3 regions of the Soonwooa sp. genome follow, and region 2 is predicted to be linked to each of the others. Evidence: riboswitches for the same ligand, from Rfam matches in the RefSeq annotation. Region 2 holds a riboswitch; each other region holds the start of a gene.

Region 1 (5,928 bases), on a different contig from region 2:
GTATTTCTTAAGTAAAAATTAAAATCTTTCCAAGACAAATTATGTGAAAGACTCGCCTTAACTTTTGGCACAGAATCTTCCAAATAAATACGAGATTTTTCAGAGAAATAAACATTTTCTAAACCTGCATTTCGTAACAAATCCGAAGCATGAATATCACCAACTTTCTGAGTTTTGGTAAGGTTAATAGCGAAATCATTATTTAATTTGAAATCGCCTGTTCTATAATTATGACTCACGACAACATCCAAACCTTTGGTTTCGGTATCGATAGAATTTGCAAAAAACTGAGCTGCATTTACACTTGCACGGTCCAACTCATTTCTTACAGCCTGTAAGTTCGGATTAGCTTCAATCTGTTTGTCCGTCGGTCTTGAGAACTGATCTGTCAATACAATTCTGTTATCAATTTTAATGTAATAGGCGTCCGCAGTAATATTTAAATTAAGTGTCGGGATTTTGTATGCAAAACCTGCGCTCACTGATTTTGAAGTTTCCTGTTTTAAACTCGGAATCCCGAAACCTTTTGCAATTTGAGATTCGTTGCTAAAAGTTCCAACTTCTTTTAGCTCACCATTGACAAACAAAGTCGAAGTTGTGTTGTAATAAATCTGATGAATAGACGGCGCACGGAATCCTGTCGATCCTGCAAAACGGAAATTAAGCTGATCTGTAAGTTTTATTCTAGACGCCAATTTATAGTTAAAAGTCGATCCAAAATCCGCATAATTCTCATAACGCAAAGCAGCATCAACTAACAACCAATCTGTGAAATTAAATTCTGCGTCAGCGTAAGCTGCATAAGAGTTTCTGCTTTTGTCTGTTTTATTTTCATTTCTAAAACCAGCAAAAACTTGAGAACCGCCTGGCAAAGCATTTCCAAAGAAATCTGTAGGATTAACAGAAGTCAGCGTCTGAGGATTTCCGTTAACATCATAAGCCGTGTAAGAAGCCTCCTCACCAGAATTTATTTTGAAATTTTCATGACGTTGCTCGAGTCCAAAAGCAAGATTCAAACCTTTGAAAACATCAAAAGATTTATTAAATTCTAAATTAACTGTGTTTTGTAAAAATGCTAAACCTCCAGCTTTAAAAGATGACGGCGACGCAAATCGCAAACTGGTATTGCTTGTATTTTTAATGGTATAATCAAAACTATTTTGACCGAAAGTATTACTAAGATCAATATTCCAACCATCAAATTTCCCTCTGACGCCGGCAGAGAACGACACGTCTTGGATGCTTGTGTTAATTTGTGGTAAGTAACCATCAAGATACAATCCAGTAAAAGTTCTTGATTGTGATGGACGTCTGAAAAAACCTCCTGAAGAACCATTTCTTGTCGAATATCCACCGAAAGTGTAGACCTTCCAGTCATCACTTATTGGTACTTCAACATTTGCAAATATTTGATGGCTATTAAGTTTGGACTGTCCAACTTGCATGTTAAAATCTTTTCTTGTTAAACCGCGATATGCCAACTCTTGATCGGTAAAATAATTCAGTTGATCTTTTGTAAAAGAACTCGGATTTAAAACCGATTGCAACGCAGAAATACTATTAGCAGACTGGATTTTCGACTGCAAATCGCCACCGAAATAGCTAACATCTTGCGCATATTGATGTATTAAATTCACAAAATCTTGTTCACCAGCTGAACCTTTCAATTGTCCAATATTGCTAAAATAAGACGCCAAGTTCACACCATTTTCAGCAGCTCTTTTTTCGATAGCATTATAGGCATTGTAGATAGGATCACTTTCTGTACCTGCTCTTCTTGTTGGTTCACGGAATTGTGAAGACCAAGTTAAATTATAAAAACCGCCTTTGCTGCCGATTTTGTTGCCATAATTCAAGTCCACTTGAAATTGTTGTCCATCATAATTCCCCGTGTGATCGTTAGCAGTCGGTGTCAAATAACCTCCATAATTAAACTGTCCAGTCAATTTTCCAGTATCACGTTTCAATTGCAAGTTGAGCACTCCTGCAATCGCGTCCGATCCATATTGCGCTGATGCACCATCGCGAAGAACTTCGATTCTGTTAAGCGCAAAAGCTGGAATTGCATTAAGGTCTGTCCCAACAGTTCCTCTTCCTGGCGTCCCATTTACATTGATTAAAGCGGAAGTATGTCTTCGTTTTCCATTAATCAAAACTAAAGTTTGGTCTGGTCCCAAACCGCGTAACTGCGCAGGATCCAAGTGATCCGTTCCATCAGCATTGGTCTGAATAGTCGATGTAAAAGACGGCGCAATCGAATTAAGAATTTGGTTGATGTTAGTCTGTGGCAACGACTCTTGCAAACCTTTTAGGTTAAACACATCGACAGGAACAGGACTATCTGCTTTTGATCGTCCTCCACTTCTAGAGCCAACAATCACCACTTCCTCAATATGCTTAGCAGAAGTTGTATCTTTGGGTTTTGCAACTTCTTGAGCTTGAATAGAATAAACTCCTGAAAAGAAAACAACAGCTGTCGTAACAACGACTTGTTTTCCTCGATTAAAATTAATTTTAGATTTCATATTTTAAAAATTTACTTTTAAGTTTAGAGCAAAAAAAACTTCTTCCAGCCAAAGCTGAAAGAAGTTATTATAGACAGGCATCCTAAATACCCGACAAATATCGTATTTCAACTTATTTTTCCTTTTTTCAAAGGCTGAATGTAACACCTTACCATATTTTGGCAGGTTGTTAAGACATCAATGGGTCAGATCCCTCCGTCTTTCTTAATAAGTATGACAACAATTCGCAATCATGCTACAAACTTAGGCAGAATAAATTTTTTGACGAAATTTTTTTAACGTGACAAAAATCACTTCATATATAATAGATTGAAAATCTGACATTTAAAAGACTATTCAAGGCATACGAAGTACAAAAACAAAACTTTAGTTTTACGGATTTCCTTTTTATTTTCCTTTTAAACTTCACTATCTTAGCTTCATTAAATAGGCTTAAAAATGAGCAGAAATACGGATGCCAACCGAAAAGCGCACAAGAAAAAAATCGACCAAAAGAAGAGGAAAACTCAAGAATCCGAAGAAAAACGAAAAGCTAGATTAAAAGAAATTAGAGCCAGTTTTATTGAGAAGGAGAATCAACAACAAGATAGCGAATCATGAAAATTTTACATACTGCCGATTGGCATTTAGGAAAACGCCTAGACCGATTTTCACGATTGGAGGAGCAAATTTCGGTGATGAATGAAATCATCGAAATCGCTGATGAACACAAGGTTAACATGGTAATTATTGCGGGCGATTTGTTCGATAATTTCAATCCAAGTGTTGAGGCGGTTGAACTTTTTTATAAAACTTTAAAACGACTGTCAAACAACGGAAAACGTCCCGTAATCGCCATTGCAGGAAATCACGATTCTCCCAATTTGATTAATGCGCCAGATCCTTTGGCTCGCGAATGCGGCATTATTCTTATCGGACATCCTCAAGCTAAAATTCAAGAATTTGAAGTAGAAAATTTCAAAATTATAAATTCTCTAGAAGGATTTTTAGAATTAAAATTAAATCAGTTCGCATATCCAATTCGACTAATTCATACGGCCTACGCCAATGAAGTTCGGTTGAAACAGTATTTCGGTGAAGAAAAAGAAAAAGCTTTGAACGAAACTTTAGCCGAACATTGGAAAACTATTACCGACGACTTCTGTGATGAAAACGGTGTTAATATTTTGACTACGCATTTATATATGAATAAGCGTGGTACTGCACTTTTAGAAGAACCTGAAGGTGAAAAACCAATCAAAATCGGAAATGCAGATATGGTGTATTCCGATTCAATTCCCAATCAAATTCAATATACGGCCTTGGGACATTTGCACGGCTTTAGAAATATTGGAACGGAAGAAAAACCTGTTGTTTACAGTTCTTCACCGCTTTGTTATAGCTTTTCAGAGGCTGGCCAAACCAAATTTGTTTCCATTATTGATGCAAAACCCAACCAAAACATTTCTTTTGAAAAAATTGAATTAAAATCTGGACGGCAATTGGTTAGAAAAAGTTTCGATAATGTTGATGAGACAATCACTTGGTTGACACAAAACCCCAATACATTAATTGAATTGACCATCGAATCTGATTCTTTTTTGAAAGCAGAAGATCGCAAACGAATTTTTCAAAGTCATGACGGTATAATTTATTTAATTCCAAAAGTGAAAAACATCGAAAATCAAAAGACTGAAATCGCTGAAATTGACATCACAAAAGATTTAGAGCCTCTTTTCGTCGATTATTTCAAGTCGAAAAACGCTAATCAAGAACCTAATGAAGAATTAATGGATTTGCTTAAAGAAATTCAGAAGGAATAAAGATTTCTATGCAAAATTCTTATGTCTACATATTACTTTGTTCTGATAACACTTTCTACATTGGTGTAACCTCGGACGTCCACCAAAGGCTTATAGAACATCAAGAAGGTAAGCATTTTGGGTCTTACACCTATACAAGAAGACCATTAATATTAGTTTATTATTGTGATTTTACAGATATCAACCTCGCAATTTCCTTTGAAAAGAAAATCAAAAAATGGTCTCAAGCTAAAAAGCAAGCTTTGATTGATGGCAGATTTGAAGATTTACCAAATCTTGCAAAAAAGAATTTAAAAATATAAGACTAAAGTTCTCGATACGATTTTTTCAAAATCTACTCGAACTGACGACCGAAACAACGTTACCGACTAAGAATATTTATCTGAATTTTATTTTCAAACGTCTTAAACACAACATCGGTCGGAATAGTGAACTTGATTAAATAGTTAACATAATTATAATGATTATCTTCAGCTATCATTAAATATTTAAAACACAACGTCAGTTCGAGTAGCGCAGCGTATCGAGAACTCTAATTAAAAAAAATATGATTCCACAGAAACTAACTATAGAAGGACTTTATTCGTATCAGGAACGTCAAAGCATCGATTTTTCCAATCTTACGGAAGCAGGATTGTTTGGGATTTTTGGGGCGGTTGGTTCTGGGAAATCGTCGATTTTGGAGGCGATTTCTTTTGCATTATATGGCGAAACTGAGCGATTGAACGCCCGTGATAAACGTGCGTACAACATGATGAACTTAAAATCCAATCGATCATATATTGAATTTGATTTCATCAATCATGAAAATAAATTGTTCCGAGTAACGCGAGAATACAAACGAAATTCTAAAAATTTTGAAGACGTAAAACCTGCTTCGGCGGTGTTTTATGAATTTAAAAATGAAACTTGGGAAGCTTTGGATCACGTGAATGCGGAGGAAATTATTGGCTTAAATTATTCCAATTTCAAACGAACGATTATTATTCCGCAAGGTCAATTCAAGGAATTTTTGGAGCTGGGCGCAAAAGAAAGAACGGATATGATGAAAGAAATTTTCAATCTGTATCGATTCGATTTGCAGGATAAAGTTTCAGGTTTAAATAAGAAAAACCAAACCGAACTCGATCAACTTGAAGGAAAACTTTCTGGTTTTGAAACGATTTCGGAAGAACATATTGCTATTCAAAAAGATAATTTAAGAGAAGCGAAAACGACTCAAGAAAACTTAAAACTCGAATTTGAAAAAGTCAATTCGCATTATCAACAATTAAAAAATCTGAAATCGGATTTCGAATTGCTTTCCAAAAAAGAAACTGATTTTTCGGAATTAGAAAAAAATAAGGAAACAATTGATGCAAAAGAGGGTCAATTAAAACAGTATCAATCTGTTTCTAAACTGTTTAATGACGATTTAAAAGAAAGAAATCGAAATCAAAATCTTTTAAAATCTACGGAAGAGCAATTAAAATTAGTGGACGAACATTGTAAATCGTTGACGGATAATTCGAATCGATTACAAAAATCAAAAGAAGAATTGCAACCAAAAGTTGATGCGCTCCCGAAACAAAAAGTTCTTGAGCAAGATTTAGAATTGCTGT
Region 2 (5,928 bases):
AGCTCCAAAAACGGTAGAGAATCTCACTCTAAGAGATTAGGTGTTAAAATCTTCGGTGGTCAAGAAGCTATCGCTGGTAACATCATCGTAAGACAAAGAGGTACGCAACACCACCCAGGTGAAAACGTAGGTATCGGTAAAGATCATACTTTGTTCGCTCTAGTTGACGGAAAAGTTGTTTTTACAAAAAAAGCAAATAATAGATCTTTCGTATCTATCGAAGTTAATGCTTAATTCTTAGCATTTGAACAATATAAAAACCCAATCTTCGGATTGGGTTTTTTGTTTTTTTTTGAGAACTAAAAAAGACCTAATAATTTGTTAGGTCTTTTGGTTAATTTAATATAAAAATTTATCCAGCTAGATAATCTTCCATTTTGCTGCGGAGTTTGTACCAATCTTTTGGTTGAATGCCGCCACTTTCGAAGCGGACGAAAACGATAAATTAGCTTTCTTCAAAAAAAGCTATTAACAATATATTCTTTAGTTAAAAACAAAATGATATAAAGAAAACCATCGAAAACGATAGCTTCATTTCATCAAGTTGTTAATCTTGGCTGAATAAGTTTTGCAACCGTCGCTGTCCACCCCGTTTGATGCGAAGCGCCGACGCCACGACCATTATCGCCATGGAAATATTCGTAAAACAAAATATAATCTTTAAAATTAGGATCTTGATTCATCTTTTCGTTTCCACCATTAAAAGCACGATTTCCGTTTTCATCTTTTAAGAAGATACTGCAAAGTCGGCGTGACAGATCTTTAGAAATCTCATCAAGATTACGTTCTACTCCACTTCCTTTAGGATATTCGATTTTCAAACTATCACCATAGAAAAAGTGAAAACGCTGCAAGCTTTCCACAATCAGGAAATTAATCGGAAACCAAATCGGTCCTCGCCAGTTGCTATTTCCACCAAACATTCGGCTGTCACTTTCGGCAGGCGTATAATACACCACATAATCGTGACCTCCAACATTGAAACTAAAAGGCGTGTTTTCATAAATTTTCGACAAAGCACGAATCCCATAATCACTCAAAAACTCAGCTTCATCGACCATTCTGTTTAAGACTTTAGTCAAACGAGTTTTGCGCATAATGCTCATCAAATGTTTGTTACCTTCACCTTCCACATACCATTGCGACACCAACTTAGTCAAATCAGTTTTGTTGCGTAACACCCAATCCATTCGTTTTTTAAAATTCGGCAATTTCTCCAAAAGGCTATGTTCGATAACCTCAACAGCGAACATTGGGATAAGCCCAACGATGCTTCGTAACTTTAAATTGACGCTATTTCCGTCTGACAATTTTAACAAATCATAGAAGAAACCATCTTCCTCATTCCAAAGTCCAATATTATCTTCACCCAAATTCTCCATCGCTTCGGCAATGTATAAGAAGTGTTCAAAAAACTTAATCGCCATATCTTCGTAGACAGGATTGTATGTCGCCAACTCCATCGCGATGCGCATCATGTTAAGCGCATACATCGCCATCCAACTTGTACCATCGGCTTGCTCCAAAGTTTGACCAGCATCCAATTCCATATTGCGGTCAAAAGCACCAATGTTATCAAGACCTAGGAAACCGCCACCAAAAATATTATTGCCTTTAACGTCTTTTCGGTTAACCCACCAAGTAAAATTGAGTAGCAACTTCTGGAACACATTTTCTAAGAAAAACAAATCTGCTTTACCATTATGTTTTTCATCGATTTTAAAAACCCTGAAAGTCGCCCAAGCATGTACGGGCGGATTAACATCGCTAAAATTCCATTCGTAGGCTGGCTGTTGTCCGTTCGGATGTAGATTCCATTCTTTGGTCAAAAGCATCAATTGATTTTTCGCAAAAGCTGCATCTATCAGACTAAAACTCACACAATGAAATGCCAAATCCCAAGTCGCGTACCACGGATACTCCCATTTATCAGGCATCGAAATAATATCTTTATTATGAAGATGCTGCCAATCGACATTTCTTACAAAACCTTGTCGTTCTACAGGATGGTTAGGATCGCCTTTTAGCCATTTTCCAACATTGTAATGATAGAATTGTTTATTCCAAAGAAGTCCTGCAAACGCTTGTCGTTGCACATTTTTTTCGTCCTCGTCTTTTATGTCTTGTTGAATGCCTGCGTAGAAATCATTCGCTTCTTGAATTCGATGATTGAACTGATCTTCAAAATCCCAGAACGCATCATCCATAATATATGGCGACAATCGGAATTCAAAAGTTTTATTGCCTTTCGCAGGAATCATCTCCTCACATCGAAAAGCCGATTTTGTCCCAACTCGATTTGGATTAACAGAAGTTCCGCCGCGTAAAACATAATCGTTAATACCGTCTTTATAAAACCTACCAGTTGTAACTTCACCGAAAAGTTTCGGTCTATTGGTTTCATTATCACAAAAAAGAGGTTCTACGTTGCGACTTCTCGAGTACAATTTCTTTATTGACAAACTATCATGATGAACATCGATTTCTGCATCTTTCGAAAAACCTAGATTTGGCTTATAAGTATTATAACCCCAGGACCAGTTATTGCGATACCAAAGCGTCGGCAGCACCACCAAAGGCGCATCCTTGTCGCTTCTATTATGGACATCAACTCTGATCAAAAAATCATCTTCTCTAACTTTCGCATATTCAATAAAAATATCAAAATAAGCATCTTTGTCAAAAACGCCAGTGTCAAAAATCTCATATTCCATTTCCTTGTTAGATCGTTGGGCATTGGTCGCCACCAAATCATCGTACGGAAAAGCATTTATCGGATATTTGTACACCATTTTCATATAGCTGTGCGACGGCGTATTGTCAATATAGTAGAAAATCTCTTTAATATCTTCGCCGTGGTTACCTTGGTAATTGCTTAGCCCAAAGAAGCGTTCTTTGATCATTTTGTCATTTTTATTCCAAAACGAAAGCGCAAAACACAACATTTGCTTATCGTCAGAAATTCCCGCAATTCCTTCTTCCGCCCAACGATAAGTCCAACTTTCGGCGCGATCATGCGTTGTATAACCCCATGCATCGCCATTGCTACTATAATCTTCTCGCACATTTCCCCATTGGCGGTGGCTCACATACGGCCCCCACTTTTTCCAATTTGGATTATTGAGTTTATCTTGTTCTGTCATATAATTTTATTTCTGAAGCTTTTCAGATTCATTTTTAGGAGCATCGAGATTATTGAATTCTTAGACATCAAATCTCGCTGTCACTACTCGCTATTATATTTTTAAAAAAAATATAATGAGCTCAAACATACCGTTCCATCGGGGCTATATTTGAAGATTTTTCATTCTCTTGACTATTAAAAAGAACCATTCCAAAATACTGTTTTCTGTTATCCATTATCCGAAAAACTCTCTAACGTTGACATTCCACCATCGATGTAGATGCTTGCTCCCGTAATATAATCTGAAAAGTCGCTTGATAAAAATACTGCTAAATTTCCAATATCTTCTGCTTTTCCGATTCTATTATAAGGCATCAAAGTCATCAATGCATTAAAAGAAGCTTCGTTATCCCATGCCGATTTGTTAATAGGCGTTTAGATGGCTCCCGAACAAATATTGTTGATTCGGATTTTATCTTTTCCATATTCCTGAGCCAAAGTTTGCATCAATATTCGCAGGGCACCTTTACTAGAAGCGTATTAGCCTGTCCCGCCCAAGGAATATTTTCGTGGACACGGCTGATGTTTACGATTTTCCCTAACGAAATAGATTTATCATTCATCCCCCTTTTCAAAAACTCCCGAATCGCCTCGCGTGCGCACAGAAACTGACCAGTAAGATTAACATCAATTACCTTTTGCCATTGCGCTAAAGTCATATCAATAAATTTTGCGTCTTGTTGTAATCCAGCATTGTTTACAAGAATTTCAACTGTTCCGTATGTATCAATCGTCTTTTGAAAGATCGCCTAGACTTCAACTTCTTTATTTACATCACATTGACTTAGCATGCCTTGTTCGCCTTTAACAAAAATATCATCAAGAATGATTTGTGCAGCTTCTTTCGAGTGTTCCGAAGAATGATTAACAATGACAATGGCGCCAGAAGCCGCTAAACATTTTACAATTCCTTCTCCTATTCCACTTCTAAAACAAGTTACGATTGCAACTTGTCCATTTAGTTTTATTTCCATTTTATGTTTTTTAGAATTCTTTTTTATCAAAAATCATACGAGAAAATTTAATTTCTTTAAAAAATTTGCCAGATTAAAATAATTTAATTTTAAAAGGAAAAATCTCAAAACCCCGATAAATACTAACAATTGTTAGCTGATTATTTTAAATTATTATTGTGAAATATCATTTAATAACAATAATTTATTCTAAAAATGGAAATATTTTAGAATATTTTATTGAATTATCAAAATTTTCATATATTTGCATTACCGTTCTTTCACATATTGAAAATGTTATCCAGAAAGGTTGAGGGATTAGACCCTATGAAACCTTAGCAACCCTTTGCAAAAGCCAAGAAGGTGCTACGTTCTACCAAGATATTTGGACAGATAACAACTGAAGTTCTTTACTCAGCCATTCTTAGAGGCATTTTCAATGAAAAAAAATATTAAAGCATTGAAAAAAGAACTTTTAACCACAGACATTAAGTACAAATCCTTTTCAGGACAGAATTTTGATATCCCTTTAAGCTACGAAGTATTCGGGAAAGCCCTAGGCACCGCACCTATCGTATTGGTTAACCACGCTTTGACTGGCAACTCTACAGTGTCTGGCAGCAAAGGTTGGTGGAAAAACATAATTGGTCCACAAAAAATAATTTCTACCAAAAAGTATAGTATTATTAGTTTTAACATCCCTGGTAACGGTTACAATGATTTCTTTATCGATAATTATGAAGATCTCACAACCAAAGATATTGCAGCGATTTTTTTGCAAGGTTTAGAAAATTTAGAAATAAAAACGTTACACAGTATTATTGGTGGTTCGTTAGGAGGTTCTATCGGTTGGGAAATGCTAGCCATCAACCCTAAAATCAGCGAAAACTTTATCCCAATTGCCTCGGATTACAAAACCCACGATTGGTTACACGCACAATGTTTGGTTCAAAAATATCTTTTAGACTCACCTGAAAAACCACTAGAAAAAGCAAGAGCACACGCCATGCTTTGCTACAGAACGCCAGAATCGCTTAATGAAAGATTTGAGGGTAAATTAACAAAAGAAAATACTAGGCGCGAGTCCGAAGATTGGTTAATCTACCACGGAAAAAGTCTCAACGAAAGATTTAGTTTAAAAGCTTACAAATTGATGAATCATCTTCTGATGACCGTTGATACTAACGAAAAAGTGTTATCCAAAATAAAAGCAAACATTAACCTCATTGCGATTAACACAGATTTGTTTTTTCCAGCTTCGGAAATCAAAAAATGTTACGAAAAAATAAAAACACATAAGAAAGATATTTTCTACGACGAAATTGTTTCTATCCACGGCCACGACGCATTTTTAATAGAGTATGAACAATTGCAAGAATTATTAAAACCTATTTATTAGAACAAAATGACAGACCAAAATCCAATTAGTATATACAGAAAGAAAGCTTTAGTCAACTTTGAAGGCAAAGACTTTCTTGGACAAATCGGCATCGACTCTCGAATCTTTACAACACTTAACAAAGGTGGCATCAGCGTTGGGGTTATTTCTCAACAAGCCATCGAAAATGGTGTTTCAGTTTTGGTTGATGAGAAAGATGCCGAGGACGCCGTGGCATTATTGAAGAAAGAATTCCAAAATGAAAAAGCAGCTGGCATAGTGAGTAATATTTACAGCATTGACAATCTTTGCGTTCTTGGATTTGTTTCGGAACAAAATGCTAAAATCATGTCGGAACTTCAACGCAACAAGATTTATCCTTTGTTGCTTAACCAAGTGTCATCGACTGGTAG
Region 3 (5,928 bases), on a different contig from region 2:
CTTTAAGAAAACCTTCTATTCCATTATCAAAATCGTGGTTCCCCATTGTCGACGCATCGTACTTCATCATACTCATTAGTTTAAACTCCAATTCGCCACCGAAAAAATTGAAATATGGCGTCCCTTGGAAGATATCTCCAGAGTCTAAAAGTAAAAGGTTATTTTCTTGATTTCTAATTTGTTGTACCAAACTCGCTCGTCTTGCAAAACCTCCCTGATTCGGATTTTTTGAATAAGATGCATCAAAAGGCTCAATACGACTATGTTGGTCGTTGGTATGTAAGATTGTAAGTTTGATATTTTGCGATAGAGTAGGTTTCGTAAACGTATTTGCTAAAACTAAATTAGGCGTTAAACTAAGTCCTAAACTACCTGCACCAATATATTTTAAAAATTCTTTTCTTTTCATAACATAATTATTTTAGGTCAAGACGCAGATCTGCAGGGACTTTAACTTCTTTATTTTCTTTAAACTTTTCTATGAAAAGTTCTCGTAATTTGATACCTGTGCCGATCATTTCTCCTTTCCCGAAAAAGTACATTCTGTCGCCGCCCATTGCTAGATAATCGGAAGTTGCGATGTAGTAAGTTTTGTCTTTCTCAATTTTTTGCCCAGAAATAAGTCCAGTTTTTATATTATTTCCTTGCGTAATAATCGTGATGTGAGAAACTGGATTATTCGTTTTTTCCTTAAGATAATAGTCAAACAGTCCTTGTAAATCGCTTCCTTTTAATTTAACAATAACAACTTCATTTTCAAAAGGCATTACTTCAAAAATTTGTTTTATCGTAATATCACCTGCGGGAATTATCGTTCGGATGCCACCAATATTGATAACAGCGCCATCGATGTTTGGGATGTTGTTAGCCTTTGCCCAAGCCAATGCGCCTTCGTATGTATAATCTGTGAGAAGATTTCCCAAATTGCTGTTGTCACCAGCTTTGTTAAGCTCCACAGAAGTGTGAGAAATTTTAATATTCATCTGCTTCTCAAGTTCGTTTTTGTAGGGCGCAATTACTTCCTTGAAAGTTGCATCATCATTAATGTTACTATCAATAACAATGTTTTGATGTGCTTGGATATTACTAATGTTTTGGCGCGATGTACAAGCAGTTAGCAAAGCTAAAGTCGCTCCTAAAACATATATCTGAAACCTCTTCATATATCTTTTAACTTTAAAAAAGCAAAGCTAAGAATTTTTTGCGAGGCGCATTGTTTAGAAAATGTTAGGTTATAGCTAACAAATTTTGATTTTTTTCAGATTAAATTTAATTAAAGAATCAAACAAAAACTTTAACTTTACAAGTAAATTCTAATTTAAGATATGAGCAATTTAAAAGGTGTAGGTGTTGCGTTGGTAACGCCCTTTAATGAAGATTTATCGATAGATTTCGATTCTCTAACAAAGTTAGTGGATTACAATATCGATAACGGAACTAACTATCTTGTGGTTCTTGGCACAACGGCTGAGGCTGCAACACTTTCTAATGACGAGAAGAAACAGGTTGTTGAGCATATCATAAAGGTGAATAATAAACGTGTGCCGCTAGTTCTTGGGATTGGTGGTAACAACACGATGGAAGTTGTTAAACAAATCGAGGAGACAGATTTATCAGATTTTGAGGCGGTTCTTTCGGTTTCTCCATATTATAACAAGCCAAATCAGGAAGGACTTTATCAACATTATAAAGCAATTGCTGCGACTGGTAAAAATATTATCATCTACAATGTTCCGTCAAGAACGGGGCAAAATATCGAAGCAGATACGACTTTAAGATTAGCTAAAGAATTCCCGAATTTGATTATGATTAAAGAAGCGGCGCCCAATATTCTGCAATATTTTGATATTGTGAGAAAAAAAACTGCTAATTTTAATTTGGTTTCGGGTGATGATGAATATACGCTTCCAGTAACATTGGCTGGTGGTAATGGCGTGATCTCGGTAATTGGACAAGCTTATCCAAAAGAGTTTTCGAGGATGGTACAACTAGCTTTCGATGGTAAAGTTAAAGAAGCCTACGACATCCATAACAAGTTGGTGGACATCACAAGACTAATTTTTGCAGAAGGAAATCCTTGCGGTGTTAAAACTATTCTTGCAGAAATGGGAATTATTAAAAATACTTTGAGATTACCCTTAACAAAAGCTTCGGAAGGTCTACAAGATAGGATCAAAGCTGAAATGAAAAATATATAATTAAGTGGGCTTCGGCCCATTTTTTATTTTAAATATGATTACAACTAAACCTGCAACGCAATTCGATATCGAGTTGATACAGAAGCTTGCCAGAATTTCTTGGGAAGACACTTACTCAAAGATTTTATCAAAAGAGCAGTTAGAATATATGCTCGATATGATGTATACTGAAAATGCAATTTTAGAACATTTTCAAAATCCTAATTATCATTATTTTTTAATATTTGATGATGAAACGCCTTTGGGATTTGTTGGTTTCGAACATCATTTAGAACCTAACACAACCAAGTTGCATCGCATTTATCTTGTGCCAGAAGCTAAAGGAAAAGGCGCTGGAAAATTTGGTCTTAATCTCGTTAAAAAACATACCCAATCCGTGGGAGATAATCGTATTATTTTAACAGTGAATAAAAATAATGTTGCGCGTCAATTTTACGAATCTCAAAACTACAAAGTCTACGGCGAAGCAGTTTTCGATATTGGAAGTGGTTATGTAATGGACGATTATTTAATGGAATTTAATTTATAAGTTTGATTTCTATTCAAGAAAATAAATACTAAAACGCAAATCAAAAGCAACCAAATATAATAAGATTGGCTAATAAGTTGGATGTAGTCAATCTTATTTTTTCCAAAGCTCACCAAGATTAATACCTGCGCACCGTACGGAATAATACCTTGGATAATACATGAGAAAATGTCCAATACCGAAGCCATTTTTCGAGGTTCAAACTCATAATGCTCAGAAATTGGTTTTGCAACTTTTCCCGTTATCAAAATCGCAATCGTATTATTTGCAATACAAGCATCAACAAGACTTACCAAAACGCCCATTCCCAACATTGCAGAAAATCTCGATTTTATCGATTTTAAAATTTTATTTAAAAGAAATCGTATACCACCCGCATATTCGATAATTGCAGCTAAACCGCCTGTTAATAAGGATAGAAGGAATATCTCAGTCATCGAAGTAAAACCATTATAACTTTCCTTTGCAAAACTTAACAAGTCCATACTGTTATTTGATAGACCGATAATTCCTGACACGACAACACCAATTAATAAAACGAAAAAAACATCAACGCCTGCAAATGCCAAACCTATAACCAAAATGTACGGAATTAAAAGATAAAAACTGCCGCTTTGTCTAGATAAATCCTGTATTTGGGTAACTTCCGAATTATTAAAAAGTAGAATAAAAATCGTTATTAAAAATGCTGGCGCTGCAATCCAAAGATTAGTTCGGAATTTATCAGACATTTTACTTCCCAAAGATTGTGCAGCAGCAATTGTCGTGTCAGAAATCACCGAAAGATTATCTCCAAACATTGCGCCTGTCAATAGTGACGCTGCGATGAGGTTAACATCGGCGCCACTTTTTGTTGCCAATTCGATAGCGATGGGACCAAGTGCTACAATGCTGCCAACCGAAGTACCGGACGCCAAAGATAAAAACGAAGCCAATATAAAAATACCAAGCGCAATATAATTAACAGGAATATATTCTAAACCTAAATTTACGATAGCATCAACGCTTCCCGACGCTTTAGAAACGGTAGAAAACGCGCCTGCCAAAAGATAAATAACGCACATAGTTAACACATTTTTATCACCCAAACCTTTCAGAAATTCGTCCATTTTTGTTTTAAATGGAAGTTTGATGATTAGAAAAGCAGTGATAATTCCTAGTGCCATGGCAATAGGAGAGGGCAAGGCATAAAAGTCGTTAAGATAAATTCCTGCTCCTAAAAAACTTAGGACAAATACTAAAAAAGGAATCAAGCTGATAAAGCTTTCGCGAGGTTTATGTTCTGTTGTCATACGTCGTTATTTGGCGAAGTCAGCAGAAGATAGTGCAACATTTTTTCCAAAAATTGGCTTATCGTTTTAGCACCTTGCTTGTTTTGCAGGTTGCTACCTCTGCTGAGGTTCGTGATAAAAGTGTGACAAAAATAGGTGTAAAAACTTAAAGTACCAAATCGTTACGAAATCTTAGACCATTTGTTTTTGCCTTTATATTGTCTAATGTAGAAGTTTTTCATGCTTTGATGATTGGGATGGACAAGAAGTGCATCTTTCTCTAAAAGTTGTTCTACAGCGAGTTTCGCCAATTTTATAATTTGCGAATCCGTCATGAGGTTTAACTTTTTAAAATCGACAACACCACTTTGTTGTGTCCCCAAAATGTCGCCTGGACCTCGAAGTTCCATATCAACTTCGGAGATTTTGAAACCGTCATTGGTTTCGCACATCGTTTTGATGCGTTTGCGACTTTCCGCAGAAAGTTTGTCAGACGTCATCAAGATACAATAACTCTGTTCAGCGCCTCGACCAACGCGTCCACGCAGCTGATGAAGTTGAGAAAGTCCAAATCTTTCGGCGCTTTCGATAACCATAACTGAGGCATTCGGGACATTAACGCCAACTTCGATAACGGTTGTTGCAACCATAATTTGTGCGTTTCCCGAAGCAAAATATTGCATCGCTTGGTCTTTTTCATCGGGCTTCATTCGGCCATGAAGCATTGCGATATTATAACTTTTGAAATGGTTAAGAATATGGTCAAAACCATCCTGTAAGTTTTTGTAGTCTAAAGTTTCAGATTCTTCGATTAATGGATAAACGAAATAAACTTGACGTCCTTTTTTTAACTCTTCGTGGCAAAAGTTGTAAACATAAGCGCGGTCTTTTTCGCGACGGTGTGCTGTGACAATAGGTTTTCTACCAACTGGCATTTCGTCAATCACGGATACATCAAGGTCAGAATAAAAACTCATCGCCAAAGTTCTTGGGATTGGCGTTGCCGTCATCACCAAAATATGTGGCGGAATTTTGTTCTTCGCCCAAAGTTTGGCGCGTTGTGCTACACCAAAGCGATGCTGCTCATCAATAATTACCAATCCTAAATTTTTGAACTGTACGATGTCTTCCAAAACGGCGTGCGTCCCAATCAAAATGGAAAGTTCACCAGATAATAATTCTTCGTGGATGATTTTTCGTTCTGACGTTTTGGTAGAACCTGTCAGCAATTTGACTTTAACATTAGAATCTTTTAATAAATCCTGAATGGAATTAAAATGTTGTTGCGCCAAAATCTCAGTCGGTGCCATCATACAACTTTGGAAATTATTATCCATCGCAATTAACATCGTCAAAAGTGCAACCATCGTTTTACCCGATCCAACATCGCCTTGTAACAAGCGATTCATTTGGGTGGAGCGCTTCATATCGGTTCGGATTTCTTTGAGAACGCGTTTTTGAGCGCCCGTCAAATCAAAAGGTAAATTATTGCTATAAAAATTATTAAAATAATCGCCAACAATCGGAAATGGATTTCCGATGGATTTGGTGTGTTGATGTAGTTTTTTCAAACCAAAACCTAACTGGAAAAAGAAAGCTTCCTCGAATTTTATTCGGCGGTTGGCTTGTTGTGCCAACTGTGGATTTTGAGGGAAATGTATGTTGTAAAATGCATCTAATCTTCCTAAAAGTTTTAAAGCTTTTATTAAATTTTCGGGGAGATTTTCGTCGATTAATTGTGGCAGGTTTTTTAGAATTTCATAGATAACATTCTGAAACAACTTATTGTTAATGCCTCTTTTGGTGAGTTTTTCGCTGCTGGAATAGACGGGAAGCAAAGTGCCAGAAATGGCTTTTGCTTCGTCGGTTTCTATTTCGGGATGTGGCATCGAAAAGCTATTGTTGAAAGCTTGTATTTTTCCAAAGATAA

The links. A riboswitch is a leader RNA that binds a small molecule or an ion and turns the genes downstream of it on or off. The one in region 2 is predicted to bind S-adenosylmethionine.
Region 1: it holds a riboswitch for S-adenosylmethionine, as region 2 does, so the genes downstream of both, RT037_RS06005 (TonB-dependent receptor plug domain-containing protein) here and RT037_RS00735 (alpha/beta fold hydrolase) in region 2, are expected to answer to the same signal.
Region 3: it holds a riboswitch for S-adenosylmethionine, as region 2 does, so the genes downstream of both, RT037_RS11570 (Na+/H+ antiporter NhaC family protein) here and RT037_RS00735 (alpha/beta fold hydrolase) in region 2, are expected to answer to the same signal.

Annotation. Positions count from the first base shown of each region.
Region 1 is NZ_DAMBQF010000007.1:91,196-97,123, reverse strand. Features, by position in the region: gene RT037_RS06005 (TonB-dependent receptor plug domain-containing protein) at 1-2,525, opposite strand, end outside; SAM riboswitch class I at 2,635-2,739, opposite strand; gene RT037_RS06000 (hypothetical protein) at 2,964-3,125, shown strand; gene RT037_RS05995 (exonuclease subunit SbcD) at 3,122-4,327, shown strand; gene RT037_RS05990 (GIY-YIG nuclease family protein) at 4,336-4,629, shown strand; gene RT037_RS05985 (AAA family ATPase) at 4,875-5,928, shown strand, end outside.
Region 2 is NZ_DAMBQF010000001.1:153,522-159,449, forward strand. Features, by position in the region: gene rpmA (50S ribosomal protein L27) at 1-234, shown strand, start outside; gene RT037_RS00720 (MGH1-like glycoside hydrolase domain-containing protein) at 540-3,143, opposite strand; partial or broken gene RT037_RS00725 (SDR family oxidoreductase) at 3,353-3,930, opposite strand; gene RT037_RS00730 (hypothetical protein) at 3,934-4,158, opposite strand; SAM riboswitch class I at 4,432-4,537, shown strand; gene RT037_RS00735 (alpha/beta fold hydrolase) at 4,577-5,536, shown strand; gene RT037_RS00740 (ACT domain-containing protein) at 5,543-5,928, shown strand, end outside.
Region 3 is NZ_DAMBQF010000028.1:29,691-35,618, forward strand. Features, by position in the region: gene RT037_RS11550 (metallophosphatase) at 1-409, opposite strand, end outside; gene RT037_RS11555 (5'-nucleotidase) at 417-1,163, opposite strand; gene dapA (4-hydroxy-tetrahydrodipicolinate synthase) at 1,326-2,198, shown strand; gene RT037_RS11565 (GNAT family N-acetyltransferase) at 2,233-2,727, shown strand; gene RT037_RS11570 (Na+/H+ antiporter NhaC family protein) at 2,703-4,019, opposite strand; SAM-I-IV-variant riboswitch at 4,050-4,142, opposite strand; gene recG (ATP-dependent DNA helicase RecG) at 4,181-5,928, opposite strand, start outside.